DNA from 4 places in the Peribacillus sp. YIM B13481 genome. Region 4 is predicted to be linked to each of the others. Evidence: riboswitches for the same ligand, from Rfam matches in the RefSeq annotation. Region 4 holds a riboswitch; each other region holds the start of a gene.
What was found. Region 4 has a riboswitch for S-adenosylmethionine ahead of ACFX4X_RS23175 (ABC transporter permease). Riboswitches for the same ligand answer to the same signal wherever they lie in the genome.
Positions count from the first base shown of each region.

Region 1: linked by a shared signal. The riboswitch ahead of mmuP (S-methylmethionine permease) and the one ahead of ACFX4X_RS23175 (ABC transporter permease) in region 4 are both predicted to bind S-adenosylmethionine.
Region 2: linked by a shared signal. The riboswitch ahead of ACFX4X_RS06520 (methionine biosynthesis PLP-dependent protein) and the one ahead of ACFX4X_RS23175 (ABC transporter permease) in region 4 are both predicted to bind S-adenosylmethionine.
Region 3: linked by a shared signal. The riboswitch ahead of mtnW (2,3-diketo-5-methylthiopentyl-1-phosphate enolase) and the one ahead of ACFX4X_RS23175 (ABC transporter permease) in region 4 are both predicted to bind S-adenosylmethionine.

Region 1 covers NZ_JBHZPE010000009.1:63,943-72,128, reverse strand. The annotation lists partial or broken gene ACFX4X_RS08180 (nitroreductase family protein) at 1-133, opposite strand, end outside; gene ACFX4X_RS08175 (ring-cleaving dioxygenase) at 377-1,354, shown strand; gene ACFX4X_RS08170 (ring-cleaving dioxygenase) at 1,380-2,327, shown strand; gene ACFX4X_RS08165 (alpha/beta hydrolase) at 2,327-2,935, shown strand; gene ACFX4X_RS08160 (flavin reductase family protein) at 2,954-3,562, shown strand; SAM riboswitch class I at 3,722-3,824, shown strand; gene mmuP (S-methylmethionine permease) at 3,907-5,301, shown strand; gene mmuM (homocysteine S-methyltransferase) at 5,291-6,253, shown strand; gene ACFX4X_RS08145 (DinB family protein) at 6,427-6,918, opposite strand; partial or broken gene ACFX4X_RS08140 (IS1595 family transposase) at 7,069-8,093, opposite strand.
Region 2 covers NZ_JBHZPE010000006.1:133,015-141,200, reverse strand. The annotation lists gene ACFX4X_RS06550 (MBL fold metallo-hydrolase) at 1-478, opposite strand, end outside; gene ACFX4X_RS06545 (hypothetical protein) at 820-990, shown strand; gene ACFX4X_RS06540 (PucR family transcriptional regulator) at 983-1,867, shown strand; gene ACFX4X_RS06535 (ABC transporter ATP-binding protein) at 1,992-3,137, shown strand; gene ACFX4X_RS06530 (hypothetical protein) at 3,204-3,446, opposite strand; gene fumC (class II fumarate hydratase) at 3,536-4,918, opposite strand; SAM riboswitch class I at 5,255-5,368, shown strand; gene ACFX4X_RS06520 (methionine biosynthesis PLP-dependent protein) at 5,456-6,568, shown strand; gene metC (cystathionine beta-lyase) at 6,565-7,746, shown strand; gene ACFX4X_RS06510 (type B 50S ribosomal protein L31) at 7,857-8,105, opposite strand.
Region 3 covers NZ_JBHZPE010000004.1:17,620-25,805, forward strand. The annotation lists gene ACFX4X_RS04250 (YncE family protein) at 1-746, opposite strand, end outside; gene ACFX4X_RS04255 (hypothetical protein) at 865-1,131, opposite strand; gene ACFX4X_RS04260 (hypothetical protein) at 1,242-1,484, shown strand; gene ACFX4X_RS04265 (hypothetical protein) at 1,553-1,687, opposite strand; gene ACFX4X_RS04270 (CobW family GTP-binding protein) at 1,750-2,676, opposite strand; gene ACFX4X_RS04275 (cupin domain-containing protein) at 2,800-3,333, opposite strand; gene ACFX4X_RS04280 (methylthioribulose 1-phosphate dehydratase) at 3,357-3,986, opposite strand; gene ACFX4X_RS04285 (2-hydroxy-3-keto-5-methylthiopentenyl-1-phosphate phosphatase) at 3,983-4,642, opposite strand; gene mtnW (2,3-diketo-5-methylthiopentyl-1-phosphate enolase) at 4,649-5,881, opposite strand; SAM riboswitch class I at 5,986-6,138, opposite strand; gene ACFX4X_RS04295 (pyridoxal phosphate-dependent aminotransferase) at 6,268-7,440, opposite strand; gene ACFX4X_RS04300 (carbon-nitrogen family hydrolase) at 7,540-8,186, shown strand, end outside.
Region 4 covers NZ_JBHZPE010000069.1:2,734-10,919, forward strand. The annotation lists gene ACFX4X_RS23145 (DUF2975 domain-containing protein) at 1-80, shown strand, start outside; gene ACFX4X_RS23150 (helix-turn-helix domain-containing protein) at 91-309, shown strand; partial or broken gene ACFX4X_RS23155 (response regulator) at 645-1,607, shown strand; gene bla (class A beta-lactamase) at 1,866-2,759, opposite strand; gene ACFX4X_RS23165 (BlaR1 family beta-lactam sensor/signal transducer) at 3,041-4,852, shown strand; gene blaI (penicillinase repressor BlaI) at 4,833-5,213, shown strand; SAM riboswitch class I at 5,594-5,704, shown strand; partial or broken gene ACFX4X_RS23175 (ABC transporter permease) at 5,808-5,937, shown strand; gene ACFX4X_RS23180 (MetQ/NlpA family ABC transporter substrate-binding protein) at 6,015-6,854, shown strand; partial or broken gene ACFX4X_RS23185 (ATP-binding protein) at 7,303-8,186, opposite strand, start outside.

The sequences.
Region 1 (8,186 bases), on a different contig from region 4:
CGAAAGCGGAAGGGGAATGTTGAACGGCATGATCGATAACTTCTTTAATCCTTTTATCAGATACAACACTTACCTTGCTAAGGGAATAATAAGAGCGCCTATCTTCAATTGAGCATAAAAAATCTGTAGCCATATCACACCTCCATTAATTATACCGACTTATTTTGACCTGGTTTTAATATTTTATTATAAGTGAATGCGGGTGAAATATTTAAATGAAAGAAAGGTTGACAAATAAATCACTATCATTTATCTTTAAATCAAGATATTTTTATTAAAAGTAATTTACCTCTAGTTAAATATCTCGAATTCAAGATATTATTTGCGGATAATTCATCTCCGTAAGGGGAGATTTATAAAGATAGGAGTGGTACAGATGGAATTAAAAGGATTACATCATGTTTCAGCGATTACAGCTAAAGCGGGAAACAACTTTGAATTCTATACGAAAGTGTTAGGGATGCGATTAATCAAAAAAACGGTGAATCAAGATGATGTTCGTGTGTATCACTTATTTTATGGAGACCAAATTGGGTCTCCTGGTACAGAACTGACGTTTTTTGAAATTCCCAATGCCGCCCGCACTCACGAAGGAAACAATAGCATTTCAGAAATTTCTTTAAGGGTTAGGGATGATAGAGCACTTGAATATTGGAAAAAACGGTTTGTAGAATGCAATGTTGAGCATGATGAAATATCGACCCGTTTTAAAAGAAAGGTGCTTTCTTTTAAAGATCCTGAGGGGCAAAGGCTTCTTCTGGTTTCCGATCAGGGTAGTAACGGAATTCAAGCAGGTGTACCATGGGATGGAAGCCCGGTACCGCAAGAGTTTTCCATCATTGGATTAGGACCAGTAAAACTCACTGTACCCAATATTGACCAGACACAAAGCGTTCTAACGGAGGTGTTGGGGTTCCGGAAATCAGGAACATACCCATCTTCTTTAAGGGGGCAAAATCCGATTGTCGTTTACGAGACAGGTGAAGGTGGAACAGGAGCGGAAATCCATATTGAAGAAAGGAAGGACATCCCTCGAGAACGATTGGGGAGGGGCGGAGTACACCATGTTGCCTTTCGGGTGGATAATGAAGGGGAACTGAGAAAATGGATAGAAAAAATTAGTGAATCGAATTTTGTGAACTCGGGTTATGTAGACCGCTTTTATTTTCGTTCCCTCTATTTCAGGGAGCCGAATGGCATCTTATTTGAACTAGCGACAGATGGACCTGGTTTTACAGTGGATGAAGCAGAGCAGCACCTAGGTGAAAACCTTGCCTTACCACCTTTTTTAGGATCGAAAAGACAGGATATTGAATCGAATTTAAAACCACTAAATACAAAATCAACAAATTAATCAACCGGGAAAGGAAGTAATCGGCATGCAAAAGAAAACCGCGGGAATACATCATATAACAGCAATTGTAGGCAATCCTCAAGAGAATGTGGATTTTTATGCTGGAGTATTGGGAATGCGCATGGTGAAGAAAACCGTCAATTTTGATGACCCAGGAACCTATCATTTATATTTTGGGGATGAATCAGGTTCACCAGGGACCATCATCACTTTCTTTCCTTGGCCAGCGGCATACCAAGGGAAAATTGGCTCTGGACAAGTGGGGATTACAACATATGCGGTTCCGGAAGGTTCAATGGATTTCTGGGAAATGCGGTTGAACAGGTTTAATATAGTATTCGAGAAAGTTTCACGTTTTGGAGAGGAATATCTGGAATTTCAAGATCCCCATGGTTTGCAACTTGAACTGGTTGAGCGTAAAGAAGGGAAAAATAGCGAGTGGTCATTCGGCGGTGTACCAGCTTCCAAGGCGGTCAAGGGATTCGGCGGTGCCGTATTATTGACGTCAAAACCGATCAAAACGATGGAACTATTAGAGAAAGTGATGGGCTTGCAAAAAATTGGGGAAGAGGGCGATTACATCCGCTTCAAATCCACATCGGACATCGGAAATTTGATAGATGTTAAAAAAACGGTTTTGCCAAATGGGAACATCGGAGTGGGAACTGTCCATCATCTTGCATGGCGTGCCATCGATAATGAAGATCATAAAGAATGGAGGGAGCATATCGCCAACCATGGCTATGGTGTGACACCCTTTACAGACCGTCAATACTTCGATGCCATTTATTTCAGGGAAGATGGAGGCATACTTTTTGAAGTTGCCACAGATCCACCTGGCTTCGCTCATGATGAAACGAAGGAAACGATGGGTAGTAAATTAATGCTGCCGCCATGGCTGGAAGAAAAAAGGGGAATCATGGAGAAAACGTTACTGCCGGCAGTGCCGAGAGTACTGGAGGAGGATAAATGATGAAGCATATTTTTCAAAAAGGAAGTAATCCAGAAGCGCCATTGCTTTTGCTTTTACATGGCACTGGAGGAACGGAAACAGATCTCTTGCCATTAGCGGAAATGGTTTCACCGGGATCATCCGTATTGAGCGTACGGGGAAATGTACTTGAAAACGGAATGCCTCGTTTTTTCCGCCGGTTATCCGAAGGGGTTTTTGATGAAGAAGATTTGATCTTTCGTACGAAGGAGCTTTATGACTTCTTGGAATCAGCGTCCAAAAAATATGACTTCGACCGTGAAAGAGTGGTAGCATTAGGTTATTCCAATGGTGCAAATATAGCGGCAAGTTTGCTGTTCCATTTCGAAGTGGCATTACAAGGAGCGATTCTTCATCATCCCATGGTGCCTAGAAGAGGGATTGCTTTGCCGTCCCTTTCGGATATACCTGTATTTATTGCTGCAGGTAAAAACGATCCGATTTGCCCGGCAGCAGAAACTGATGAACTTAATCAACTTTTACTGCAAGCTGGTGCTACAGTGGATGTTCAATGGGAAAATTACGGTCATCAGTTAACACGTTCAGAGGTTGAGGCAGCGGGTTCATGGTTTCAAAAGAACTTTTTATAAGAATGAGAGGGAATGAAGATGATTTCTGTTAATCCTGAAAGTCTTACTGAACGGGATAATTATAAGTTTTTGACTGGAAGCATTATACCGAGACCTATAGCCTTGGTTACGACACAATCCGAAACCGGTACAATCAATATAGCGCCGTTCAGCTTTTTTAACATAGTCAGTTCAAATCCTCCAATGATTTCCATTTCTGTTCAACGGAAAGAAGGAGTTTCAAAGGACACGGCTCGAAATGCAATTCAAACAGGTGAATTCGTTGTTCATATCACTGATGAGAATAATGTAGCTGATGCAAATCGAACGGCGAAGGAACTCCCATCTGACGAAAGTGAATTGGGTCTTACCAATTTCACGCCAGCTGTCAGTGATAAGGTATCCGTACCAGGATTGCAAGAAGCAAAGGTACGCTTTGAGTGCATATTAGAGCATGCGATACCATTGGCAGGTTCCCAGAATAAACCCGGTTGTGATTTATTGATAGGGAAAATTGTCTGCTATCATATAGAGCAAGATATTTACCATAATGGCCGAATTGACCAGAATGGGCTAAAACCTGTCGCAAGATTAGCGGGTCATACTTATACAAAACTAGGAGAATTATTTGAATTGGAACGTCCTTAAGAATTGTGGCGACACCTTTAAAAAGATGTCGTCTTTTTTTTATATCTTCCGTTATCTCCAAGTCTTGAGCGACTTGCCCGCAAAAAAGCAAGTCTTTACAATCCAAAACAAATACTTGACAATTTTTTCATAGATTGATAAAGTAATAAAAAAATAAATTTCTTATCCAGAGAGGTGGAGGGACTGGCCCTATGAAACCTCAGCAACAGGTCTGCTACGACACTGTGCTAATTCCAGGGGGTGAAACCCTGATAGATGAGACCCTACGTTTTTATTTGTCAGTAACGCACTCTTATTAGAGTGCGTTTTCGTTTTTTCTGGATGCAGGATGAAGGGGAGTATGAATGGAGAACAAAAGGAAGCATGAATTTCAACGGGAAATGAAAGCACGGCATTTAATCATGCTATCGCTTGGGGGGGTGATTGGAACTGGTTTATTCTTAAGTACGGGTTATACGATTCAACAGGCTGGCCCGTTTGGCACTATCCTTTCGTATCTGATAGGGGCACTAGTGGTTTATCTGGTCATGCTATGTTTAGGTGAACTGGCAGTACATATGCCCGAGACAGGTGCGTTTCATAGCTATGCAGCCAAATACATTGGACCTGGGACAGGGTATACAGTAGCCTGGTTGTATTGGCTAACTTGGACTGTTGCACTAGGTTCGGAATTCACGGCCGCTGGATTGTTGATGCAGAGATGGTATCCATCAATCAATGTCTGGATTTGGAGTGCTCTATTTGCCATTTTGGTTTTTGTATTAAATGCACTGACTGTCAAGTTTTTCGCTGAATCTGAATTTTGGTTTGCGTCAATAAAGGTAATTGCGATCGTGATATTTATTATTTTGGGAGTTGCTGCAATGGTAGGTTATATTCCAATGACTAACTCTCAATCAGCACCGCTATTTTCCAATTTTATAAGTGCAGGTTTATTTCCTAATGGTGCTTTTGCCATTATCATGACGATGCTTGCAGTGAATTTTGCATTTTCTGGAACTGAATTAATCGGAATTGCAGCTGGAGAAACTGTGAATCCAGAAAAAACGATACCAAAGGCAATTCGTCTGACATTGTGGAGATTGATTATCTTTTTTGTAGGAACCATCGTTGTATTATCCGCATTATTGCCTATTTCGGATGCAGGCGTATTAGAAAGCCCCTTTGTGGCCGTTCTTGAACGAATTGGAGTGCCGTATGCAGCGGATATTATGAACTTTGTTATTTTAACTGCCATTTTGTCTGCTGCAAACTCAGGTCTATATGCCTCTTCCAGAATGCTTTGGTCACTTGCAGATAAGAAAACCATATCACCAATATTCGCAATATTAACAAAACGAGGTGTTCCGATATATTCAGTCATTTTTAGTATGTTGGGCGGTGGTTTAGCCCTGTTCTCTAGTGTTATTGCACCGGATACTGTGTATATAGTGCTTGTGTCCATTTCGGGTCTGGCCGTGGTTGTAGTTTGGATGAGTATTAGCGCTTCACAGTTCCTATTTCGGAGACGATTTATAAAAGAAGGAAATTCAGTAAATGACTTGGCTTATCGTACACCATTATATCCGCTTGTACCAATCATTTCTTTCATGCTTTGTCTTTCTTCTTGTATAGGAATTGCATTTGATCCTACACAACGGATTGCGCTTTATTGTGGTATTCCATTTATTTTGTTTTGCTATGGAAGTTATTATGTAACACAAACTTCAAAGAAAAGAGGCGTAGATCTTGAAGAATAAAATTAACCCAATTGACGCTATTTTACGAGAACATTCAGTCATGATTCTGGACGGGGCTTTAGCTACAGAGCTTGAGCGGTATGGGTGTGATTTGGACGATCCGCTGTGGTCTGCCCGTGTATTGCTTGAAAATCCAGAGGTGATTTATCGGGTTCACACTGACTATTTCCGTGCAGGAGCGGACTGTGCGATAACTGCAAGCTACCAAGCTACTGTTGAAGGTTTCTCCTTGCGTGGAATACAAGAAAAAGAGGCCCTGAAGTTAATTCAGAAAACGGTGTTTCTCGCAAGAAGAGCGAGAGATGATTTTTGGAAGGAAGAGACGCAAACGAATAGACCTAAGCCATTGGTTTCTGCATCAGTAGGACCCTATGGGGCTTACCTCGCTGATGGTTCAGAATATGTAGGAAACTATGGTGTTTCAGATGAAACTTTAGCAGAATTTCATCGAATAAGAATATCAGCTTTGATTGAAGCAGGTGCTGACCTTATAGCATTTGAAACGATTCCATCCCTGCAAGAAGCAAAAGTATTGAATTCATTATTGAAAGATTATCCAGAAGTATATGCTTGGCTATCCTTTTCTTTGAAAAATGAGAAAGCAATAAGTGACGGTACATTGCTGGAGGATTGTGCAAAGTTCTTTGAGGACAGTGAGCAAATTGCTGCGATCGGTATTAACTGTGCACCAGTATCAGTTGTCACGGACGCCATCAAGGTGTTAAGTGCGAACACAAAAAAACCAATTATAGTTTATCCGAATTCTGGTGAAACCTATGATCCACAAACTAAAACATGGCATGGTCAAGAATCATGTAACACGCTCGAACCAAAATCTGAAGAATGGCACCATGCTGGGGCACGTTTAATCGGAGGATGCTGCAGAACGGCACCTCATCATATTGAAGAGATTTCAAGAAAGTGGCGACCTTCCGAAGTGGTATCCTCATAGCTTTATTCCTATATCAACTATTTTTAATAATCATTATATAAAAAACAAGGCTTTGTTAAGTAGTATTGTTGTTTTTTAGCTATAAAATATGGGAACGTCCGATTTGGACGTTCCCGTTCTTATTGCATTAAAGCCTACTATAATGGAATAACGGTAAAGCTAATGAAACTTTTTTAAAAGCTGCGTTTCTCTGGCCAAGCTCCTTGCATTTTACTAAGGAATACAATTTGCCCAATATGATATGCGTCGTGCATTGCTAAACTCTTCAGTTCAAGCACTAATGAATTATCACCTGGAATCTGTCTATACAAATCTTCATGTTCTGATTTTTCTAGTATTTTTCCAAGTTCACGATGAACATAAAAGTATTCTTGTTTTGTTTCCTTCCAATTTTCTAACGTCTCAGTTGGTAATCGAAATGTAGAGTCATTATTTTCTGCCTGTGGTTCATTCGCTGTTTCACCAAGAAATCGCATCAGATATCTCTTTTCAAAGAAAAGTAAATGACAAACTAATTCCCAAATGGAATTCATTGCCCCATCAGCTGGTTTCCAAATTGCCTGTTCAAAAGTGATGTCCTCTAGCACTTTTTCTAGTGGTGGAAACCAGTCTTCTTCATCTAAGCAGCTTGCCCATTGTTGTAACAAAAGTGTCTTTACATCCATTCCCTATTCCCTCCAATTTAATCCCTTTAATAGATATTCCCTTTGGTCAAAATTCATTTGCGGCGTGTTGTAGATAGCTCACTAATTAAGGTGTCATGTCAATTCCTTGTTCAATTAAACTGGCCCAATAACGGAACAATGAACGTTCTGTTATTTGGAAAATTCTGATAACCTTAGTTTATCATAAGTTGTGTTAACTGAGAAAGAACAACTGTCTAAAACCAATTTGGTTATCGTAAAGTTATCTTTTATATGTTTGATGGTGTCTAAGAATTGGAACCAGCTCAAATAATGGTCTAGATATTTAGTCGCTACACCATTAAAACGCTCCATCCAGCTCTTTAAACGGCTGTGATAACTATTTACATTCTGGATGTGATAAATCCCCTTTAACTCGCTCCCTACCATTTGCTTTAAAGCGATGACGCTCAATTCCTTTTTCTTTGGCATAAGTCATAAACGCCCGTCAAGCATCCGTACATAGAACATTTTGTATTGATAGCTTGGAACCTAACGCTTCGTCCAAACTTTCATTTTATAATACGCCCTTGTCCTATTGTTTTGGAAAACGTTCTCTTTTGGCGGTCTCTGGCTACAAGAACGCATACTTGGTCCTTACTTATTCCTCTAAACTCCGGACTACCACCGCGTAACCTTGGTTTTCGACCTTGGATATTCCGTTTTCCTTTCTCGGCATAGAGCAAATAGGTTTCATCCATTTCTACTATACCTTCGAAAAGTTCAAAATCCATCTGTTTCAATGCAGTTAGAATTTTATGCCTCCAATAAAAAGCGTTACATAATGAGCACCAATGAGTTTAGCTGATTTCCGAAGGGAATACCCTGCAATCATACATTCGATGAACTGAAGCCATTTACTAGGCATATGAGTTCTGTGAAGTGGAGTGTTCGTCATATCGTGAATGTTTCACCGCACTCTTTGACGAATCAATGGTATTGATTGTAGTTTTTACCTGATATTTACCGAAGCGAATGACATTAGTGGATTGACAATGGGTGCAGGTGTAGCCGTCTTGGTGTTTCTGTTCTGATACATCAGTGAATACAGACTCTGTTTCTCCCGCACTCCCTAATGAGTTTGTGAAGAACTCATTCAAGCGCTGCTGTCTTTGGCTTAGATTTCTGATTTGGTTAATTATGTCCGCTCCCGCCATTAAAACTCACTCCCTCTCAGTAATTTTAGCTCGTTATAGAACAAACTTCGGTATAATCAAATAACAACATTATTCTTTAACAAAGCCAAAAAC
Region 2 (8,186 bases), on a different contig from region 4:
GTGTTACGAAAAGATCTCCGGAAAAGAGCATGCCATTACTGTGATTCAAATACACCATATGGTCCTTCGCATGACCAGGGGTAAAAATCGGCTCCCACTTTTGGGTGCGGGAATGAATGGCCTTCCCTAGCGGCTCAGCCTTAAAGGCGTCTCTCTTCCCCCAAAATATTTTGCGATACTCAGGATATTCAGCATCCTTCGCACAAGCATCGACCGACATCGGATGAATGAATATCGGAACCTTTTTATGTTCCATTATCCAGGCTGCGCCCCCCGTATGGTCCTCATGATAGTGTGTCAGCGCCACTAAATCGAAGTCTGCGGACTCATAGAATGGAACAAGCCCTTCCAATAATATCTGTGCACCTGTATCTATCAATAGACCATCCGTTAAAAAAACATAAACACTCATCCCCGACTTGCCGCTAGGAGTCCCGTGCACACAAACCACATCATTTACTGTCTTTATCTCTATCATGAATTTACTCCCCATTATTGGAAAAAATAGTTTCATCTTCCTTTTTCACATTATTATAATAAATGTATTATCTCTTTACCCTTTTGACAAGAAAATAATGGAATAATTAACCTGGATGGAAAGGCTTGATAATTGTCATTTAGCCCATTTTTAGAGGAATGGTTTTTAACGATAAGCACGGAACAAAAAGCAGGCGCAAGCCGAGGGCGGACCACCCGCGGAAAGCAAGTGCCTTTTGTTCCAATCAACGTTCAAATTACAAGCCATAAAAAAACTGTAGGCAAACTTGAACTGCCCCGTAAATGTTAGACACCAAACTAACATTTACGGGGTGTTTTTCTATGGCTAAATTTTCTGCCGAACAGAAAATATTTATTACGCGTCTTTACCTAGAAGGAATGCACTTTCCCTTCTCGGAAAAACTGGCAATATCCTATCCTATTCTTTTGAACTTTATTCTTTTTCGCTATAATGATATGGAAAGGGAGAAAGAAGGTGGAAACGATGCTTGAAAATCTCAAACAAAAATTCCCGAACGCTCTTACCAATAAAAAGGATACTAATGATTTTACTGACTATGTTTGGTTCGAAGACTCAAGAAGTATACTTGGCATTCCCCGTTCAGAAATCACAGCTGAAGAAATCCGTTTATTGGAACTGCTTTTTGTTCCTTCCATAAACCAAAATAACCTCAATACGTTTCCAGGCACATCATGGAAAACTTTTTTATCCGAACCGAATGCACCATTGCCTTTAACAAGCTGGGAGAATGTTCGATTCATTCATTTCAAGCTTACTCATGCTGATTATTCCCACTCCGATTTTGAAGACGCCTTCCTCGCTTTCGTTCCATCTGACGCAGCCATTGTCTGGGAAAATGAAACGGCAGGAATCTTAATTGAAACGGTCAAGGATGAATCTTTATCAAATAAAGAACTAATCGCCATTTCTTCCACGCTTGAAAGTGACTTTTATGTAAAGACCCGAATGTTCACCGGGCGCTTTCACCCAGTAAATCAAGACCTGCATCATCATAGGAATCAGGAGAAAAAATGTTTTGATTTGGCACAGGTACATCTGCCGGATCTAAAGGTGGCTGATTTGGCAGACATCATCCCCCATTCTTTAATAAATGACCTATCCGTTACGAATTCAAAGTGGTATATCAATGAGATTCTCGGCAAGACCAAACAGGATACTGAACTTATCAAAACGATTAAAACGTATATCGAATGTAACTCCAATGCTACCTATGCCGCCAAACAGCTTTATATACATCGGAACAGCTTACAATACCGGATAGATAAATTCACTGAAAGAACTGGTCTCGATATTAGAAACTTTCGTCACGCCTTGACTGCGTACTTGATTATATTAATGAATGATTAATTTTCATCAAAAACAGGGATCATCATCCATTTTTGTGCAATGTGCCCATACTTTTTTCTAAACTGATAGCTTAGACTATAGTTAATTAGTACAAGTAATCAGGAGTTTAAAAGGGGGATTTTTCATGGCAGAGTTAATATTAGATCATATATTCAAGATTTATGATAAAAAGGTAACCGCTGTTAAAGACTTCAACCTTCGAGTTGCCGATAAGGAATTCATAGTTTTTGTGGGACCTTCAGGTTGCGGTAAATCGACGACATTAAGGATGATTGCCGGACTGGAAGACATTTCCCAAGGGGATTTATATATAGACGGCAAGCGAGTCAATGATGTCCCTCCGAAAGATCGTGATATTGCGATGGTTTTCCAGAACTACGCCTTATATCCCCATATGTCCGTCTATGACAATATGGCATTTGGATTGAAGCTCAGGAAAACACCAAAAGCGGAAATCAAGCAAAGGGTCAATGATGCTGCAAGGATCCTCGGACTTGAAGAGCTGCTAAACAGGAAACCTAAAGCCCTTTCCGGTGGTCAGCGCCAGCGTGTGGCACTTGGCCGTGCAATTGTAAGGGACGCAAAGGTTTTTTTGATGGATGAGCCACTATCCAATCTCGACGCAAAGCTGCGGGTTCAAATGCGGGCGGAAATCGCTAAACTACATAAACGGCTGGACACCACGACAATATATGTCACACATGACCAAACAGAGGCAATGACAATGGCGACACGCCTTGTCGTAATGAAAGATGGTGTCATCCAACAGGTCGGTGCACCAAAGGACGTTTACGAGAAACCCATTAACGTTTTCGTCGGCGGTTTTATCGGATCGCCTGCCATGAACTTCTTCACCGGAACATTAAAAGAAGGCACGATTAAAATTGGTGCACAAACGCTAGAAATACCAGAATTGAAGATGAAAATGCTGCGTGATCAAGGATATGTCGGAAAAGATATAATCCTTGGCATCCGTCCGGAGGATTTCCATAATGAAGGAGTTTACTTCACGGAGTCCCCAAACACAACATTCACAACCCAAATTGATGTAGCCGAGCTCATGGGCGCGGAGATCATGCTTTACTCCACATTAGAGGGCCAGGACTTCGTCGCACGGGTCGATGCCAAGAATATTATCCAGGCAGGCGAGAAAATCAAACTTGCCCTTGACATGAATAAAGCCCACTTTTTCGATAAAGGGACCGAACATCGCATTTTAGTTGAAGAAGATGAACAGATGCAGGAAAGCATGAAGTTATCTGCTAATTAAACGCAAAAAGACCCGTTCATGAATGGGTCTTTTTCGTTTATTCAAATAATATCTAAGGGGCAAATCCTATTCCTGGACCAAAACCACTTCATCATGTCCGCATTCAGAGCATTTCATGAGATGCGGGCATTGGCCTTTTTGAAGGGATTGAGGGTATCCGTCGTTTTCTTTAAGTGTGTCGATATCCATATAAGCACTGTAATCATCAGCGTAATCCATGAATTTCCCTTTATCATCAAGATCACTGCTGCACTCCGGGCAATTTACATGAATTTTTCTTAGACCGTTGCAAAGCGGGCATAAAGACATTGTTTTTCCTCCTGTCCCCGATACTTTTCCATTATTTTAACATATGGGAACACCCTCCCTAAAACCAACGGGAGGGTACTCCTATGCAATTATTTATTAACCATGTCAGCAGGATCTACCCATGCTTTGAATTCAGCTTCCGTCAGGAATTCTAATTTCAACGCCGCTTCTTTTAACGTAGAGTTGTCCTTGAATGCAGTTTTGGCGATCTTGGCTGCTTTTTCATAACCAATATGCGGGTTCAATGCTGTTACCAACATAAGTGAACGGTCTACATTTTCTTTGATTTTATCTTCATTTGCAGTGATGCCAACTGCACAATTAATGTTGAAAGAGTGAATGCCTTCCGTCAATAATTTCACCGTTTGCAGGAAGTTAAAGATGATGACTGGTTTGAATACATTCAGTTCAAAGTTACCTTGGCTTGCTGCAAAGCCAATCGTAGCATCGTTACCCACAATTTGTGTCGCAATCATGGTAAGCGCTTCACTTTGTGTAGGATTGACTTTACCTGGCATGATGGAGCTGCCTGGCTCGTTTTCAGGAATGGCAATTTCGCCGATTCCGCTTCTAGGGCCACTTGCCAGCCATCTGACATCGTTCGCAATTTTCATTAAATCCGCTGCCAATGCTTTCAACGCACCGTGTGCGTAGACGATTTCGTTATGGCTTGTCAATGCATGGAACTTATTATCCGAAGTGACGAAGGGATGTCCTGTATCTGCTGCAATTTGTTTGGCGGAAAGTCCTGGGAATTCTTTTTTTGTATTGATTCCCGTTCCTACAGCCGTTCCGCCTAGGGCCAGGTTCAATAATTTTTGGCTGCTTTCCTGAATCATCGCGAGATCTTTATCGAGCATCGCTTTCCAACCGGAAATTTCTTGTCCCAAAGTCAGTGGTGTTGCATCTTGAAGATGTGTCCGGCCAATTTTCACGACATCCCAAAATTCTTTTTCTTTTGAATCGAAAGTATCACGAAGTGCTTTGATGGCAGGAACCAATTTTTCAGCGACTTCCATAAAGGCTGCAATATGCATGGCGGTCGGGAAAGTATCATTGGAGCTTTGTGCCTTGTTAACATCATCATTCGGGTGAAGGGTTTCGGATTCACCATTTTCTTTTAACCATTCATTCCCTTTGTTAGCGACCACTTCATTCACGTTCATATTACTTTGCGTACCGCTTCCCGTTTGCCAAACTACAAGTGGGAAATGTTCATCAAGCGTACCTTCAAGGATTTCGTCGCAAATCTTAACGATGGCATTCTTTTTAACCTCCGAAAGATCACCAAGATCATAGTTCACCTTTGCCGCAGCTTGTTTAACGTATGCAAATGCACGAACTAATTCAATCGGCATTTTTTCGTTACCGATTTTGAAATTGTTACGGCTTCTCTCCGTTTGTGCACCCCAATATTTATCGGCAGGAACTTTCACTTCACCCATCGTATCTCGTTCGATTCTGTATTCCATGTGTTCTCCTCCTATTGTTTGCACTATTCATCGAAGACCATATGTATATGAAATGAATAATGTCATATTATTCTTTCTCTCTATACATTGTACAAACTTTATTTTTTTAATGCAAAAATAACCGGCCATGCCTCCCCCTTTTTCTTTAAAATCCATTTAATATCGTGTTTATCCCTGGACCCATGAAAATTTTGGATATTCTTTTTAGACACATAAAGTGTTGGCACCGCTAGTCTCCAATTGCCCTATTCATGAAAATCAAAGCATTATCATCCAAAATGTTCTTGACAGTATTTTATATATATAGTAAATTCAAAAGAAATTGAATAATCTAAACTCTTATCGAGAGAGGTAGAGGGAATGGCCCGATGACACCTCAGCAACCTTCATTTGTTTCAAACCAATGAAAAGGTGCTAATTCCACAAGTTTGTGAACTTGGAAGATAAGAAGAATGACTCGTCCCTATTTAATCAAAGTCTTCTTCTTAAAGAAGACTTTTTTTTATTTTATTTAACTAAAAAGGAGCAGTGAAAACTATGTACAAAACTGAAACATATCTTGCTCAATTAGGAAATCGCAGTGAAACGGCGACAGGAACAGTCAATCCGCCAGTATACTTTTCAACAGCTTTTCGCCATGAAGGAATCGGCCAATCGACTGGATTTGATTATACAAGGACAGGTAATCCTACACGCCAACTATTGGAACGATCCATCGCCGATCTGGAAAAAGGCGACCAAGGGTATGCCTGCAGTTCAGGAATGGCAGCCATTTCTACTATACTGGCCTTATTTAAATCAGATGATGCATGGATTGTCAGCGAAGATCTTTATGGCGGTACATATCGTCTGTTGGAACAAGGGTTTAAGAAATGGGGATTGAAGTGCGACTATGTAAACACTTGTTGTTTGGAGGATATTGAAAAAGCCATCACTCCTCACACGAAAGCCATCTTCATCGAAACTCCCACTAACCCTCTTATGCAGCAAACAGACATTAGCGCCGTTGCAGCATTGGCCAAACGATTTAATTTATTGTTAATCGTTGATAACACTTTTTACACGCCTCTTATTCAACAACCCATCCTGCTTGGAGCAGATATTGTGATCCACAGTGCAACCAAGTATCTCGGTGGTCATAATGATGTGCTCGCTGGACTGATCGTTGCTAGCGGCGCTGAATTATGTGATGCACTTGCCTTCCATCATAATGGCATGGGAGCTGTCTTGAGCCCATTTGATTCCTGGCTGTTGATGCGCGGAATGAAAACCCTGGCATTGCGGATGGAACGTCATGAAAAGAATGCCAAGATACTTGTAGATTACTTGTCGGAACATGATTGTGTTACAGATGTATTGTATCCAGGTAGAGGCGGCATGATTTCATTCCGTATCATTGATGAAGCGGCGGTCAACCCATTTTTACAATCACTCTCATTAATTTCGTTTGCAGAAAGCCTTGGAGGGGTTGAAAGCTTCATCACCTATCCTGCTACACAAACACATGCCGATATACCGCTTGAAGTCAGAACGGCGAACGGGGTTTGCAATCGCCTGCTGCGCTTCTCCGTCGGCATTGAAGACAGCGAAGATTTGATCCAGGACTTACAGCAAGCATTCGCACATGTAAAAAGGGAGGCACTACGATGACCACTCATGATTTCAGCTTTGAAACCAAATTACTTCATAATCAACATAAATTCGATCCTGCAACAGGCGGTGTGAGCGTCCCCATTCAGCACGCATCCACTTTCCATCAATCCGATATCGATCAATTCGGCAAATATGATTACAGCAGAAGCGGGAACCCAACTCGCGAAGCACTGGAAGATATCATTGCCGAACTTGAGGAAGGCACTCACGGTTTTGCCTTTTCATCAGGTATGGCAGCCATTTCAACAGCTTTCCTGCTGTTGTCTGCCGGAGACCATATCGTCATTTCCGAAGATGTGTATGGCGGTACGTTCAGGATGGTCACAAACGTTTTGACGCGTTTCAATATTGAGCATACATTCGTTGACATGACGGACCTTGAAAGCATTAAAGCGGCCATTCAGCCAAATACGAGAGCCATATACATCGAAACGCCTTCAAATCCATTACTTAAAGTGACCGATATTAAAGCAGTATGTGATATCGCGAAAAAAGCCGGTGCCTTAAGTTTTGTTGATAATACATTCTTGACCCCAGCATTACAAAAACCACTGAATCTGGGCGCTGATGTTGTCCTTCATAGCGCAACGAAATTTTTATCCGGCCATAGTGATGTGATAGCTGGACTTGCCGTAGTAAAAGATCCGGATTTGGCAGTAAGACTCGGTTCCCTCCAAAACTCCTTTGGAGCGGTTCTTGGTGTACAGGACGCCTGGCTTGTAATGAGAGGTCTGAAAACCTTGTCCGTTAGAATGGAACACTCCCAAAAAGGGGCAGAAAAGATTGCCGCCTACTTAAATGAGCAGCCTTTGGTGAAAAAGGTTTATTATCCTGGCCTGGCCGATCATCCACAGCACGAAATCCAGCAAGGCCAGTCGCTTGGTGCAGGGGCGGTCCTATCATTTGAATTGGAAAGCGAAGAAGTCTTCCGCTCTTTCGTGAACACTGTCGAGCTTCCTGTCTTTGCCGTAAGCCTTGGAGCGGTCGAATCGATTTTATCCTACCCGGCCAAAATGTCCCATGCTGCCATGCCTGCTGATGAAAGGGAAAAGCGAGGCATCACGAACAGCTTGCTCCGCCTCTCTGTCGGACTTGAAAATCCGGACGATTTAATCAAGGATTTCGATGCTGCCCTCGTAAATATTGCAAAAGGGGAAGCAATTGCTGCAAAATGATTAAAGGATGGGTGCCTCATAAATTATGGGCACCCACTTGTTTGCATCATTTTAATTCTTTTTCAACCTATTAATAAATAAAGGCCAACGATTTCTCGATGGCCTCTCTTTCATTTCTTCATATTATATTTATCCAAAAAGCGGTCCACCCGTCCGCCTTTTTCAGCAAACTTCTGCTTTCCAGTATAAAAAGGGTGGGTATCTGAACTGATCTCCACTTTTAATAACGGATACGTTTGCCCATCTTCCCACTCGATCGTTTCATTGGACGTTTTCGTGGAACCTGTCAAAAATTTATAACCACTGTTGGTATCCATAAATACTACTTGTCGATAATCGGGATGAATTTCTTGTTTCACTATTATCACCTCATTGTTAATATGGGTATATGTTAAACGTAATGATTACTATTATTGATCATTTTGCTTGAAGGTGCCAAT
Region 3 (8,186 bases), on a different contig from region 4:
TGACTAAGGACAAAAATGCCTTCAGCATTCTCCAGGAACTTTATCGGCATGGTGGGAGCCTTCAACTTTTTCTTCAACTCTCCCGTTTTTGCCGAATAAATATATAGATCTTCTTCCACTTGATCTCCATGACCGTGTCCTCCGATCCATATTTCATCCTTTTCTTCCCTCAATAATGAGCCAGTGCTGGAACTATGTATGGGAAATTCGAATTCAACCTTTTTCGTTTCAAGATTTATCACTGAACATTTGGTATCCCCAAAATTAATTACATACAAGCGATTCGCTTGCACACCCTGAAGAACGGTCAAAGGGCTTTTACCGACACTGACTATATCCTGTTCCTCACCTTCATCATTTAAAAAATAAATGGAGTGATTCGATTGATTGACTGCCACGATGCTTTTTCCATCATGTAATAACTGCATATTGACGATCCCTTTCCCAATTTCCCAACTGTTTATCAGTTTTCCTTCTGATAAAGAGTACACTTGGACTTTCTCCATATCCTTTCCATAAAGCAAGATAGTATCTTTGTCTGCCAGGAGCAGGGCTCCGGTAAATGGTTCTGAAATATCCCATTTGGCAAATGGATGATAGTTTTCATCTATGAAAGTCAGGGAGGTATCCTTGATATTGACTGTCGCCAAGAAAGATTTACTTTTATTTATTTTTGTAAATGTATTACTGCCATTACACCCAGTAAGCAGTAAGATGGCAAGAAAAAGCCCAATGCCCCACTTCATATTTTAAGCTCCTTATTCATTAAATATCTATTTTTTTTAAATTTTAACAATGATTTGTGAAAAAAGTATGAAGCGGAAAAGAATATTCTCTAAACAAGCATCCGTATCACAACTGGAATCATAACCTTTCCAATTCAGTGACATAGGATATGACGATCGCGTTTTTCATTTCTTCTGAAAGCGCAGAACCCATCACGCGTTTAATACAGAGGTAAAACTTTTCCAGTACTGGTTTCCGGGCACGGGGGTGTGCATTTTCATCTAAAAGCTCGCGGCGAATTAGTTCCGATAATACTTCCCTTCCACCTCCATCCGGCACCTTACGATTATTCCATAAACTTAAATAAGCCTCCAGTACTGCTTCTTGCCTGACATTATCTTTCATATTATCCCTTCCATCCATCACTAATTTATACATATTATTAATCAAGTTTGTAAAGACTAACTTAATATTACGATTACGCAATAAAAAATTCAAAAAAAGGAGTGAGTAAATTGTCTCAAGTATACCGCTGTCCGAATTGCCGGACAAATAAATCTCGCTTCAATCTCATTAAGCAAGTATCAACCCCCATTAAAAAGGATCCGCAATCCGGTGAGATCGTTGAACAATATTCGAACGATTCGCTTCAGCCTTTCCATCTAGCATATAATGGTCCAGAAATTCGGGTGCAATGTGCTGCGTGCGGATTAATTGAAGACGAAAAGACATTTGCCGCCTTTGGATTGCAACAATGAAAATGGTCAGACCCATTTATGGTCTGACCATTTTTTCAATCTTTTCCCACCGACATTTTAGCTGCGGTCTATGGCAATTGGAATGACTTTTCCATCCCCATATCCATCATCCAATAATGCATTCTCGATTTCAATGGCCTTTTCCCTAAATCTTCATCTAGATTTTTCATCGAATTCGGATAATCATTCTTATTCCATGGCAATATTACCGCCTCCTTGATAAGAAAGTCTCCTTTTATGTTTCTCTTTAATGGACGGCAGACGTTTATTGGGCCGCTTTCGCTTCCAAAGCCTTCAACTGGCCGATGATAATTTCCCTATCCAACTTTTCACCGATAATGACGATATTCAATGGCATTTTCATCATTTCATTCATATACATCGGCATTCCGTATGAGTATTGGAATAAATGGGGGAGTTGTGAATGTGTAAAGGAAATGTATCCTTTCATTCGATAGACCGTTTCCGGAAGGCCCCTAAGCCAATCTTCAAAGTCAGTTTGTGCCACGGCACCCTCAAATGTGTGGACCACTGCAGTTAAATGCAAATGGTCGTGTACATCAAGCTTTTGATGGCCATTTTGCCGTTTTCTTTGCATCTGCTGCAACGATATCAAGGAAATGGCCGCATACTCCGTCAATAAACAAACAGCATCGGTGTTAAGCGCCTGTATCGAATATATCAGCTGTGCGGCCTCCATCTCACTTACAAGGTCCACTTTATTCAATAATATGAAATCCGCATGGTGGATTTGCTCAGCAAGCAACTGCCGAAGCTGCGGAGACAGTTCTTCCCGATCGCGCCACCGTAGTAAATCGACGACCGTTATAATCCCTTTATAATCCAGTCTTTTGGCGAAAAGCGGCGACATGATGCCATCCAATACTTCAACTGGATGGGCTGCGCCCGTCGTTTCAATATAAACGGCGTCCAGGTTGTTTTCAGTTAGCAATTCATGAAGCTGAACCTCCAGCTTATCCTGAATGGTGCAGCAAATGCACCCGTCAAACAACTCCTTCAATGGCACTTCATCACCAATCAGGCCGCTGTCCACCGATACACTGCCGAGCTCATTCAAAAGGACGGCCACTTTCCTATTTGCTTCACTTTCCTGTTTTAATATATTTCGTAGAAGCGTCGTTTTCCCGCTGCCGAGAAATCCTCCTAATATGTAAACTTCGGTTGTTTTCATTTGTATCTGCTCCCATGATCCTGTAAAATTCGATTCCGTTAAATTTTATCATACTTATCTTTTAAAAGCACTTGCCCGAACCACATAAAAAACCAGCCCGTAAGCTGGTTTTTCGACAATGATTCATGCTTGAACTTCGTCTTTTTCGTAAATCGGCACCCATCCTGCCGCTGTAACGAAAATACGGACAGCTACAGTTTTTCTATCTTCTGCCAGCGTGAAATAATGCCGTGTGGATTCTGGTACACTAATAAGATCTCCTGGATTAAGCCGTACATCAAACCACTGCTTATCGCTGCCCTCAATGGCAAAAATACTGGTTCCGCCTGCTATGAAACGCACTTCATCATCTTCATGGTGGTGTTCCTGCTTAAAGTTTTCAAGCATTTGATCCAAGTTTGGATTTGCATCGGATAATGTGATGATATCTTGAGCTTTATAGCCTCTTCTTTCGGAAATTTCCGCTATCTCAGATTTGAAAGTTAAAAGGATTTCCTCTTTGTCAGCATCTGTCAGATCGTATTTTTCCACAAGATGGGCCGGTAATTTCGAAATGTCCCATTGTTCATAAATAACCCCTTGTGTTTCTAAAAAGCCTTTTACCTGTTCACCGTTTTCAATAACCTCGTTTGTTTCATGGAACCTAATCATCGCCATCATTCATCCTCCTCTAGGATCTTTTATCTTAAAGAACCTGCAAACGCCTTTTGTTGATTAAGCAACAGTTGATATTGAAATAAAAATTCGCAAGCTTCAAGTATTCTTTTTGCTTCGAGTCCGCTTATACCCCAAACCGTAATTCCATGATTGCGGATCAGCACGGCGCCAGAGTCTTCTTCGACATGTTGCTTGAACTTATCGGATAACTGTTGAATGTCAGCGTGATTATATATTATTGGAATCCGAAGCTCTGAATCTTCATCCCACCGTCCGGTCGCTTTTATGATTTCATGATTATGAAAAGAAACCTGACCTTCATCTCCGTACAATTCGGATATCACATTATTTTCAACTGTATGGACATGGAGTACACAGTTCGCATTGGTTTTCCCGTAAATAACGGTATGAAGCAAAGTTTCGGCCGATGGTCTTAGCTCCGTTTCTTCAACTGGTTTTCCTTTTAAATCCACCAATAAAAAGTCCGAATCCGATTGCTTCCTTTTATCCTTACCGCTTGCCGAAATATAAAAGAAAGGACTTTTGGGCTCGCGGATGGACAAGTTCCCGCTTGTTCCCATAAACCAATCCCTTTGGGCCAGTTCAGCTTTAATATCGGCTAGCTCCAGCCATTCTTCAGTATGTGTGTTCACGCCTTTACCTCCTCCCGCCGCTTTAAAATATCAATTACATCATAAAACGTCTCAAAACCTTGATGAGGAATCCCTTCTCTATCACAATTCTCAAGCAGCATGTCACGGGCTATGACAAAATCGGCCTGTTTTGCCGCTTCAAAATCCGTTACTGAATCTCCAATAACGAGCTTAAAATCACCCGCACTCGCAATTCCCCTCATAATTGATGGCTTACAGCAACCGCAATCCTTATTACATTGGTCATCACAAGCGTGGGGCCACTCAATATAAATCTTTTCCTTATTGAAAAATGCATTGTTGCAATAAACGGAATCTGCTGGCAAGATATCATTTAAAAGAGGTGCAATGAAAAAATCCATGCCTCCACTTACAATATATAAAGGGATGTTGGCTTTTTTCGTATACTCAACGAATTCATTAAATCCTGGACGAATGCCGGCCGTCTCGCATACATATTGAATGATGTCATCCTTCAAGCCACTATCAAGCAAGGAAAACATATCACCGACCCCTGAAGATATACTGATTTTTTGCTGAAGGACATCGTCTTTCAACTTTTCCCACTCCGGTGGCGCAAATTTTTTCATGATAGAAATGATATTATCTGTGTTGGTGATCGTTCCATCGAAATCGCAAAAGATGATCGGTTTCATTATTTCTTACAAGCCTCCCCATAAAACAAGAGCTTTTTTTAGTCCTTCTTCCTCAGCCGCCGCTTCTGATAGGTCCTTTCCTGCTAGTACGGCTTCAACAGCAGAACGGAAAGCCTTGGCCCCGCCCTCTGCTCCGTCAGGGTGTCCGTGAATTCCACCTCCGGCATTAATGACACTGTCCAGCCCAAAATCCTTGATCAGGTCGGGAACCATGCCTGGATGAATGCCTGCAGAAGGTACAGGGAAGGCCTTTTTCCATGAAAATTCATCTTTTGTAAGAGCTTCAGCAATCGCTAATGTTTCCTTTTTTTCAAGTGCGACATTTCCATAAGGTGATGGGAACAAGGATAAATCCGCTCCTGATAACCTCACTAATTTACCAAGCAATAATGGATAGCCTATCCCATAAAATGATGAAGATGCCAATGCCCCGCTATATGCGGGGTGCGCCATGATCGGTAGTTTGATATGATCATGTTCACTTAAGGCTTGCAATACATCCAAACCATATGTATGAACGTTGAACAATAAAGCATCTGCCCCTGCTTCAGCCGCTTGCTTCGCCTTATCCAATAAATCAAATGTTTTCCCTGATAGATTGACAGCATATAAAGTTCGGTGGCCAGTCGTTTCAAAGACTTCATTCAAAATTCTTTTTCCCGTTTTTATTCTATCGAAAAATGGAGTCTGTTCCTGGTCAAAGAGAATCTCATCATCTTTAACTAGGTCAACACCTCCTAACGCTTGTTGCTTCAGTTGCTCATTATGGAAGGTTAGATCCCTTCCCAATACACCTTTAAAGATGCTCATCACCAGGGGCCTGTTAAATACCTCAATCTTTTCCCTTATGCCTGTAATGCCAAATTGCGGTCCCGGGAACGCTTTTTGAATAGCACCGACAAAATCCAGGTCGATCAGTTTTATTTCACCGTCCAATGAAAGTTTGCCGAAGACCGTCGTAAGGATTGCAGGTAAATCATTAGAGAAATTCCCAGCCGGATAGGCAATTTTAATTAGCGAACGGTACACTTTACGATTAAAGTAGCCGTTTGCCCTCTCTTCTTCAGATAGTGGCGTTACGGATACTACACGTCCCTTATGCTTTTCCAGTTGCTTCTGGACCAATTGGGGCAGGTCCGTCCATGTCCCCACAGTCAAACCTAAGGCAATGCTCTCTGCTTTTTTCTCATGATTTCCATTAAAGTCATGAATTAAATAAGTAGCGACTATCTCGCTCATCTGATCACTCCTATTACACGTTAGTAAACTCTCGAAGTCATTAACCTGGCATTGCTCTAAATGGCAAAAGCCCCTTCATATAAGAAGAGGCTTAAAAAGCCATCTTCTTATCTCCCAGCCATTGGCTGCAAGAATTAGCACCGTGCCTTGTGGATTTCATGAAAATCCGGCGAAGAATTCCGCCCCATTTTACAATGGAATTACGGTCGGTTGCTGGGCTTCATAGGGCTAGTCCCTCCACCTGCTCAAAATAAGAAAACGCTGATATATAGTTACAAATATCGAAAGATTTAGAATTTATTTTGTATTCTGACAGGTATTCCATACTTTGTCAATACGTTTTTAACCATTTAACGGTGGGATACATTGGATACCTCAATCCTTCGTTAAAACAAGTTTAGTGTGCGAATTCGTTCCACAGCCTCTTTTAACCGCTCTTCCGAAGTCAGAAGCCCTACCCTTACGTAACCCTCGCCAAATTCACCGAATCCATTTCCTGCGGCAACAGCTACGTGGGCATGCGTTAATAAATAGTCTGCAAAACTCTCTGACGTAAAGCCTTTTGGTACCTTGAGCCAGGCAAAAAACGATGCTTCAGGAGCTTTGACTTCCCAGCCGATTGCCCTTAATCCCTCAATGAAAACATTCCTGCGCCCCTCATACATCTTCACTAATTCCTCTACACAGCTCTGCGAGTCAAGCAATGCACTTGCCGCTGCTTCCTGTATCGCCGGGAAGAGACTCACATAAAGATGGTCTTGTAATAGTTCAAGAGCCTCTATGACACTTTTATTCCCCATTGCGAAGCCAACTCTCCACCCTGCCATATTGTATGTTTTCGATAGTGTGTATATTTCTATTCCTACATCCTTCGCTCCCTTTGCCTGGAGAAAGCTTGTCGGTTTTTTTCCGTCGAACCCTATCGCTCCATAAGCGAAATCGTGGACCACACAAATTGAATGCTCTCTTGCGTGGGAGACGGTTTCATAAAAAAAACTTTCAGTTGCAGAAGCACCAGTGGGGTTATTCGGATAGTTCAAGAACATCATTTTGGCTTTATCAAGCACGTCTTTATGTATAACTTTGTAATTCGGAAGAAAACCATTTTCTTCTGTCAAGGGCATGAATTCGGTTTTTGCCTGGGCTAACACTACACCTGAAAGATAATCCGGATAGCCGGGATCAGGAACCAGGATCGTATCACCTGGATTTAATAAACACTGCGGCAGTTCGACAAGACCTGCCTTTCCTCCAAAGAGAATCGCCACTTCACTATTTGGATCCAGCTTGACTCCATATTCACGTTCATAAAAGACGGCAGCGGCATCCTTTAAATATTGATGTCCCCGGAATGGTGAATATTTATGATTAATCGATCTTTCAGCAGCAGTCTGTAAACTTTTCACGATATGTTCAGGCGTAGGTTGATCAGGATTTCCCTGGCCTAAATTAATGACATCATGTCCTTGCGCCGTAATCGCATTGACTTTTGCGACAAGTGAGGCAAAAAACTGCTTTGGCAGGTCCTGAAGCTTTCCGGATTTTTCGAATTGCAACATTTATACACCTTCTCTGAAATTTCTTGAAATTCTAGTCACAAATGATATATGTTTATCATAGTCTTGTAAAGCATTTTTTACATGTGGGGGTTTTAAACGATGAAGTGGAAAATAGCCTGTATTCAAATGGATATAGCATTCGGGCAACCGGATATCAATTTTCAGGTTGCGGAACAATGGTTGGAAGAAGCAGCACGGTCAGAACCCGATATCGTCATTTTACCAGAGCTTTGGACAACTGGATACGACTTGACCAGGTTAAATGAGATTGCTGATCAAGAGGCGGAAAAAACGATTGAATTCCTTAAAACACAGGCAAGGAAACACGAGATTCACATCGTAGGCGGTTCCATTGCCAAAAAAACGAGCATGGGTATCTATAACACCATGATCATCATCAATAAGGATGGAAAACTCATTAAAGAGTATGATAAGCTTCACTTATTTCAATTGATGGATGAACATCGCTACCTGCAGCCAGGTGAAAAAGAAGGTTTATTCACTCTTGATGAAAAAATATGTGCTGGATTCATTTGTTATGACATCCGCTTCCCGGAATGGCAGCGAGCCCATGCTGTTCAAGGTGCCGAAGTTCTATTCGTAACCGCAGAATGGCCTAAGCCCAGACTCGATCACTGGAGAGCCTTATTGATTAGTCGTGCCATCGAGAACCAAGCCTATGTTGTAGCCGTTAATCGTTCAGGTTCGGATATCAATAATATATTTGCTGGTCATTCCTTGATTAT
Region 4 (8,186 bases):
TCGCCGTTTTTGCTGCTGTTCTCCAAAGACTTTTACAAGAAGCTATTAATATAAAATCAGACAATGATTTAACGATCTGAGGTGAATATCATGGCGATTATCATCAATATTGATGTGATGTTGGCAAAAAGGAAAATGAGCGTAACAGTACTTTCGGAGAGGGTTGGAATTACTATGGCGAATCTTTCCATTCTGAAAAATGGAAAAGCAAAAGCGGTTCGTTTTTCAACATTAGAAGCGATATGTAAGACTTTGGATTGTCAGCCAGGTGATATTTTGGAGTACAAGGGCGACGAAGACACTCAATAAAAACAGACAACAACTTTCTTCAACCAACGGGATTAGATAGTGAAATTAAGATGAAGGGATAGCTATTAAGCTATCCCTTCTCTGCGTTTATTATTGATATTTAATTAGAGAAACCCATTGAGAATTGCATTGATATTAGTGACAAAAAAATGTGATGTGATTTTCATAGTTTGCACCTCAAAAGGGAACCCGTTAATTTAGATAAGATAAAAAACAAAAAGGCTTATATTCCAAAGTGTATCATGTATTTATTTTCCTCTTTAGCGTGAAGTATTTTAGAAGCTAACTCATTAAGTTCAGCGATTTTTAATACATAGTTGAAGACGTAATCAGGTGAGACTCGAGTTATGCAAAAAATAAACTTTTGTCTGTATCGCTGCCTTCGAGAGTCTCTAACCAACGCGGTTCGGCACGGCCAGGCGAGCTTGATATCCGTTCAACTGCATTTCGATAGTCATCAGCTCCGGTTACAGATCGAAGATAACGGCATCGGAATGGAAGAAATCCAATTCGGATTTGGGCTCAATGGGATGAAGGAACGGCTTGAACCATTTCATGGCACGCTGTCCGTTCATTCCGGGTCTGGGCAAGGAACTTTCGTCATATGTAATATTCTGTTACAGACAGAGCCAGTACATGACACGATTCGCCTGCTGATCGTTGATGACCAGGCGATCATTACCGACAGTTTGAAGCAACTTTTGGATCAGCATGCTGATTTTACCGTTGTTGGTAAGGCGGTGGACGGGTGCGAAGCATTGGAACATTGTGAGCGGTCGCAGCCGGATATCGTGCTGATGGATATTCGCATGCAGGAAATGGACGGGCTTGAAGCTTTACTTGAGATGAAACAACGATGGCCTGATATGAAGATTGTGCTCATGACAACGTTTGAGGATACCTTGCAGGCGGCAACTGCATTGGAGCGCGGGGCGGAAGGCTACATGCTGAAGTCGATTCATCCGCGGGAGATGAAGGAAGCCTTGAAACTTATTTATAACGGAGGAACCTGGATCGACCAATCGGTCGCTACGCGAGTTTTCGAAGAGATGAAGCGTCAGCGCGAGCAGTTGGAGAAGATCGGCTCAAGTAAGGAAAACTACCCGTACGGGCTTACGAAACGCGAGATGGAGATTCTGGAGCATCTGTCAAACGGGCTGCGCTACAAGTCGATTGCCGCCAAGCTATTTTTATCGGAGGGAACGATCCGCAATTACTGCTCGAATCTCTACTCGAAGCTTGACGTCAAAAACCGCGAAGAAGCAATAGAAATGGCGCGAACGGAGAATATCGTGTAGGCGCTGGAGAACTTTCCGATTTTTCTCTTGTTTTTTTCAAATGCTTCTTCCCCGTAATATTCAAATCGTTTATCATGCAACCATAACAAGTTAACATATAGAAATTTAAACTGTTTTTCAACAAAAAAAGCCGGCTGGGATAGCAGCCGGCTCTTTAACTCTTGCACCCTTTAATTGAAGTATATTATTTCACAAACTTTCTTGAAGTAAAAAACGTTCGTCACCCAAAGTGTCGTACTCTTTCTCTACAATTTTGATCTATTTGTTGTTAGAGTACGCCTGAGCAATCACTTTTGCAGCCTTTGCGATGAGTTTATCATTAAAGCTTGCATTCTCTTCATTGCGACTTGACATGATCGCTATAATAATCGGTTCTCGATTTGGCGGCCACACAATCGCTATATCATTTCGAGTTCCATAGCCACCGGCTCCGCTCTTATCTCCAACCTCCCAACTTTCTGGTACACCAGCTCGAATGAGGGAATCACCTGTAGTATTCCCTTTTAGCCAATTTGTGAAAATTTCTCGCTTATCGGCAGGAAGGTACTCACTGATTCCAAACACCTCAAGGGTAGTTGCAAGTGCTTTAGGGGTACTTGTATCCCGTGATTCCCCAGGAATAGCTTCGTTCAAATCTGGTTCAATACGGTCAGCCATTGTGATAGTATCGCCACTTTCTCGTAACGCTTTTTCAAATCCATCTGGTCCGCCTAATTCTTTGAACAGAAGATTTCCTGCTGTATTATCACTATACTGCATCGCTGCTTCAGCTATCTTTCCAAGACTCATTCCTTTGTTCACAAAGTCTTCTGTAATCGGAGAATAGGTAACAATATCTTCATTGGTGAATGTCCTTATTTCCTCAAGTACTGATATCGGATTTTGCTTTAACAATACAGCTGCGGCTAGGGCTTTGAATGTAGATGCATACGCAAATCGTTCGTTCTCATGAAATTCCACGGTTTCTTTCGTTCCTGTATCAATAGCATAGACCCCAAGCCTTGCATCATATTCCTTTTCAAGTTGTTCAAACTTCTCCATTGCGGTTTCTTTTGCCGTAATATTTTCTGACGTTTGGTTAGTTCCCCCGGTATGTTCTGTTTCTGCTTGTTGTACAACCTGTTTTTTCTCATCTGAGCAGCCTGCAACCATAAGCACCAATCCTATTGGTGCCAGTATTTGATAAAACCATCTTTTGTTCATGATATAAACCTCCTAATTATTTGATTAGACTCTTATGTACGAATGAAAAAACAACCCCATGCAAGGAGTTTTAACGGATTACGTTTGTAGTCTGATTACATCTGTAGTATAGTATTACATATGTAATCAAGGAAAGTCAATTCTTCTTTTTTTAACCATCACGCTACTATAAATATGCTATATACCTGTTTTTTAAAATTTAAAAATCAAGAGAGTAGGTATCGAAGGACATGTTTTTAACTCATTTTATATTAGGTTTATTGGTGTCTTCATTTTCCGTTACTGTTATCCTACTTATACGAAAATGGTTTGGAAGACAATTAACAGCAAAATGGCACTATCATTTGTGGATGTTTCTTTTTATGGCTTTAGCACTTCCATTCATACCTACTGATTTATATAATTTAAATTCTGTCTTTAGCAGTGGGGATATAAATCAGATTCATGCAGCCAGCTCTAATATGAAAAAAACTGGAACTGATATGATGCAGGGCCTACACCTCATACAAGACTTTTCTGTATCGGTCAATCGGCCGAACCTGTCCTTACTTAATATGGGAGTGATGGGTTTATGGATATCAGGGATGCTTTTATTTACCTTTACTATGGTTCGTGGATGGCTCACAATTAGAAGGATAAAGAATTATTCTTCTCCGTTTTCCAATCAAGAAGTTCTCGTGCTTTTCGAAGAATGCAAGAAAAGACTACGGATAAAAAAATCAATGGAGATCGTTATTTCGAAAAGAGTCCAATCTCCAATGATATTCGGACTTTTTCAAACATATATCGTCTTACCTGCTCAGCATGAAAACTGGCTTAGCTTGAAAAATTACGAGTATATCTTTCTTCATGAACTGAATCACTATAAAAACAAGGATTTGCTGACAAATTACTTGATATTGTTCTATCAAATCATTTATTGGTTTAATCCCCTTGTTTGGCTTGCGTTTAGAGAAATGAGATTGGATCGGGAAATCGCATGTGATACATCTGTTTTACAGTTACTGGATGATAACTCTTTTAGTGAATATGGAAATACTATCATTAATTTTTTGGATCTTTCAAAACGGTCAAGTAATCTACAGTTAGTGACACAATTAAACGGTTCCAAGCTTCAAATCAAAAAACGAATTGAACAAATTTCTGCCTATAAGCATTCCCAAAAAAAATCAATAAGGAAAAGCGTCTTTATTTATGTGTTGGCCAGTATCATTTTGACAATCCAATTACCTTTCGTTTTCGCATTTGCGACGGAAAAAGACCGATACTATTTTAAAAATGACAGAGTAGTTTATGAAGATTTACATCAATTCTTTAAAGGGTATGAAGGAAGCTTTGTTTTATATGATCATAACGCACAGCAATATCGCATTTATAATGAAGAGAAAAGTACTTTGCGGGTATCACCTGATTCCACATACAAAATCTATAGTGCCTTATTTGCACTAGAATCAAATGTGATATCACCCGAAGAATCCACTCTTTCCTGGGATGGGACTGAGCAACCCTATGACGCTTGGAATATGGATCAGGATGTCTCATCCGCTTTACAAAATTCGGTAAACTGGTATTTCCAAGAATTAGATCGCAGGACAGGATTTGAAACAATACAATCCAATCTGCAAGCGATAAATTATGGAAATGCCGATGTATCCGGGGAATTGGGTGAATTCTGGCTCGAATCCTCATTGAAAATTTCTCCAGTCGAGCAAGTCCAACTGCTGCAAGCCTTTTATTACAATCAATTGCGATATAAGGAAATGCATATCCAAGCTGTGAAGGACGCCCTGCTCTTAGAAAAGAATGAGGAAGCTCGCCTATCAGGAAAAACAGGTACAGGAACAGTGAATGGAAAAAACATCAATGGTTGGTTTATCGGGTATGTAGAGACGAAGAACGATACTTATTTCTTTGCTACCAATATACAAAATGAAGATGATTCATCTGGAAGCAAGGCGGGAGAAATTACTTTATCAATTTTAAAAGATTTAGGAATCTATAAAGAAAATGGAGGGGAGAAAAGTGGAGAAAAACATTCCTAGCATATCAGAATCAGAATGGGAAATCATGAACGTGCTTTGGGATAAAGCCCCTCAAACAGCAAATGACATCATAGTTTCCTTACAGGAGAGTACCGATTGGAAGCCGAAAACCATACGCACTCTTCTCGATCGATTGGTTCAAAAAGATGTAGTAGGTGTCGATAAAAATCTAAGAATTTACACCTTTTACCCGCTCTATACACAGGAAGAGTGCCAGCGTGCCGAGACCGAATCATTTATCAACCGTATTTATGGAGGTGCCCTGAAATCCATGCTTGTCCAATTCATTCAGGAAGATGCCCTATCTGATGATGATATCAATGAACTACGCTTTATTTTAAATAAAACACCTAAAAAATAATACTATAAAAAAAGCGATTTGGGATTTTTCCAAATCGCTTTTTTCGGTCGAAATCGAAATAGCGGCGGACATATTTCCCATGTAATTATCTGCGTAGTTTGATACGAAAAAAATCAGAACTTTCGTCTTAATAATAGTTATGCATGAATTTAATTCAATAGATGTTTTTATCACGCTTCTTGATAGTGAAGGCTTCTGCAGGGCCTGGAACAAGCAATCGTAAGGGCTACAGGAACAAGACATTTAACGCAATCATTCGTAAATTCAAATTAATTGAACATTTTTTTGATTGACACTACCATTTGGTCATGATAAGATCACTGTCATACTATATTAACGCTGAATTTAAAATATTTCGTTTAATTGAATATATTGTTTGACTCTTATCAAGAGAGGTGGAGGGACTGTGCCCTGTGAAGCCCGGCAACCGTCAGTTAATTAACTGATATGGTGCCAATTCCTGCAAAGCAATGTGCTTTGGAAGATGAGAGAAAGGATTGTTTAACCAACCTTTCTACTCATGTGTAGAAAGGTTTTTTTGAGGAGAAAAAACTTTCCTTTCCCCTGTATACTTCGGACAAACTAACATACTAAGAGCTGGTGCCAGCATTAATTTCAGGTATTACAGTTACAACAATCCTTCTAGTTGGTTGCTGGGGTTGGTGCAGGTGGTTTAGGTAATTTGTTATATCTTGAAGGGTTTCAGCTCAATAATAATGATGTTTAGTCATTGTTTTTTATTCAATTTATAGGTGATATATTTACAACAAAAATAGATAAACGATAAGGGAGAAATGAATTATGAAAAAGTGGATATCAACTTTAGCAGTTTCCTCAGCATTAGTATTAAGTTTAGCAGCTTGCGGTACGACTAACAGCGGATCAGATTCTTCAGACAAAGAAAAGAAAATCCTTGTGGGTGCATCAAACATTCCACATGCTGAAATTTTAGAAGAGGCAAAGCCATTATTAAAGGAAAAGGGAATTGATTTAGAAATTAAAACATTCCAAGATTATATTATTCCGAACACAGCGTTAGCTGATAAAGAGATTGATGCAAATTATTTCCAACACGTTCCATATCTTAAATCAGTGTTAAAAGAGAATCCAGACTATGACTTTGTAAATGCGGGTGCTATTCATATTGAGCCAATCGGCATTTACTCTAAAAAGTATGATAGCTTAAAAGATCTTCCAAAAAACGGTACAGTTATTATGCGTAATGCTGTAGCTGAACAAGGACGTATTCTATCTATTTTTGAAAAAGAGGGCGTTATTAAGCTAAAAAAAGGCCTCAATAAAACAGAAGCTACGATTAATGATATTGTAGAAAATCCTAAAAACTTAACTTTTAATGCAGATATAGAAGGTGGCCTATTACCTCAAATTTATAATAACAACGAAGGTGATGCGGTTGTTATTAATGCGAACTATGCGTTAGATGCAGGGCTAGATCCGCTTAAAGACCCAATCGCTGTTGAATCGGGTGAAGATAATCCATATGCAAACATTATCACTGTACGTAAGGGCGATGAAAATAAAGAGACAGTAAAAGCGTTAGTAGAAGTACTTCGCTCTAAAGAAATACAAGACTTCATTACTAAAAAATATAAAGGTGCAGTCATACCAGTATCTAAATAAAATACCCTTTCATGAACTATACCCCGAATAATGGACACTTCGAAAAAGGTCCATTACTCGGGGTTCTTCTATGTCTATACACTAGAAAAGCAAAAAATCCGTTTACAAAAAGCCGCTTAATAGAAGCTACAAAAAAACTTAAAGCGTAAATTTCTTAAACATAAATACTTAACTAAACTCAAAGTCATAAGGAGGAAGCCCTACTATGAATGTTAAAATGCAAAACAAACAAAATCAACTAATTGAGAGAATTACGGATCAACATCTAGTTATTCTGTGAGGATATTGCCGTCGTCACGGTCAATCCTCTCATGTCAAAAGAAACTAAGAAAATCGTGATAATATGCAATCCAAAAGTGATACAAAGATTACATAAAATATTGTATAAGATATACCAATCATTCAATATTTGTAAGTAGTCATATCCAGTCGACACCGACGTATGTAATCACCGAAAAGCCTTTCCCATGAAAGAAATTAAAAGAATCCTTTGATAAGAAAGAAAATAGATGGGAAGAATAACATTAACTGTTGTTCCTTTATTTATTTCACTTTCAATAACTATCTTTCCTTGATGTGCTTTCACAATTTCATAGCAGATCATTAACCCTAAGCCAACCCCTTTTTCTTTGATACTATAAAAAGGTTCTCCAAGATATGGGATACGTTCTCTTGGAATCCCACATCCTTGATCGATAAAACAAATACTTACTTGATGACTATCAAGTGTATCGATTTGAACCAAAATTTCTCCTCCCGTTGACATCGCTTCAATTGCATTTTCTAAGATATTGATAAACACTTGTTTTATTTGGTTTCCTTCACAAGGTATGTAGGGAATTTCTGATTTAAGCTCTGTTCTGATCTGTATATTTTTCATCATTGCTTGAGGTTGCAGTAGCGTTATAACTTGTTCTGCTAACATGCTCAAATTATTGAGTTGAACCTTTACTGCTTGTGGTTTAGCTACTATCATAAGTCTATTTGTGATTACTTCTATTTGTTCAATTTCCGATGATATTACATCTATGTACCACTGATTTTCTTTATTTTTCATTGATTGTATTAGTTGTATAAATCCTTTAATAGTTGTTAGTGGATTTCGAATTTCATGAGCTATTGCTGTAGCTAATTTCCCTACCACATCAAGCTTCTCTGATTTTCGCAGTAATTCTTCTGTTTTTAAACGTTCAGTGATATCTCGAGAAATAACCATAGCAACCTCTTTTTCACCTAATCTAAAGATATCGATGATTAACTCAGTATCTATTTTCTCCTCAATTTTAAAAACATATTCATCTCGGAAAGTGAAGTTATGTTTTCCCTTTTCGG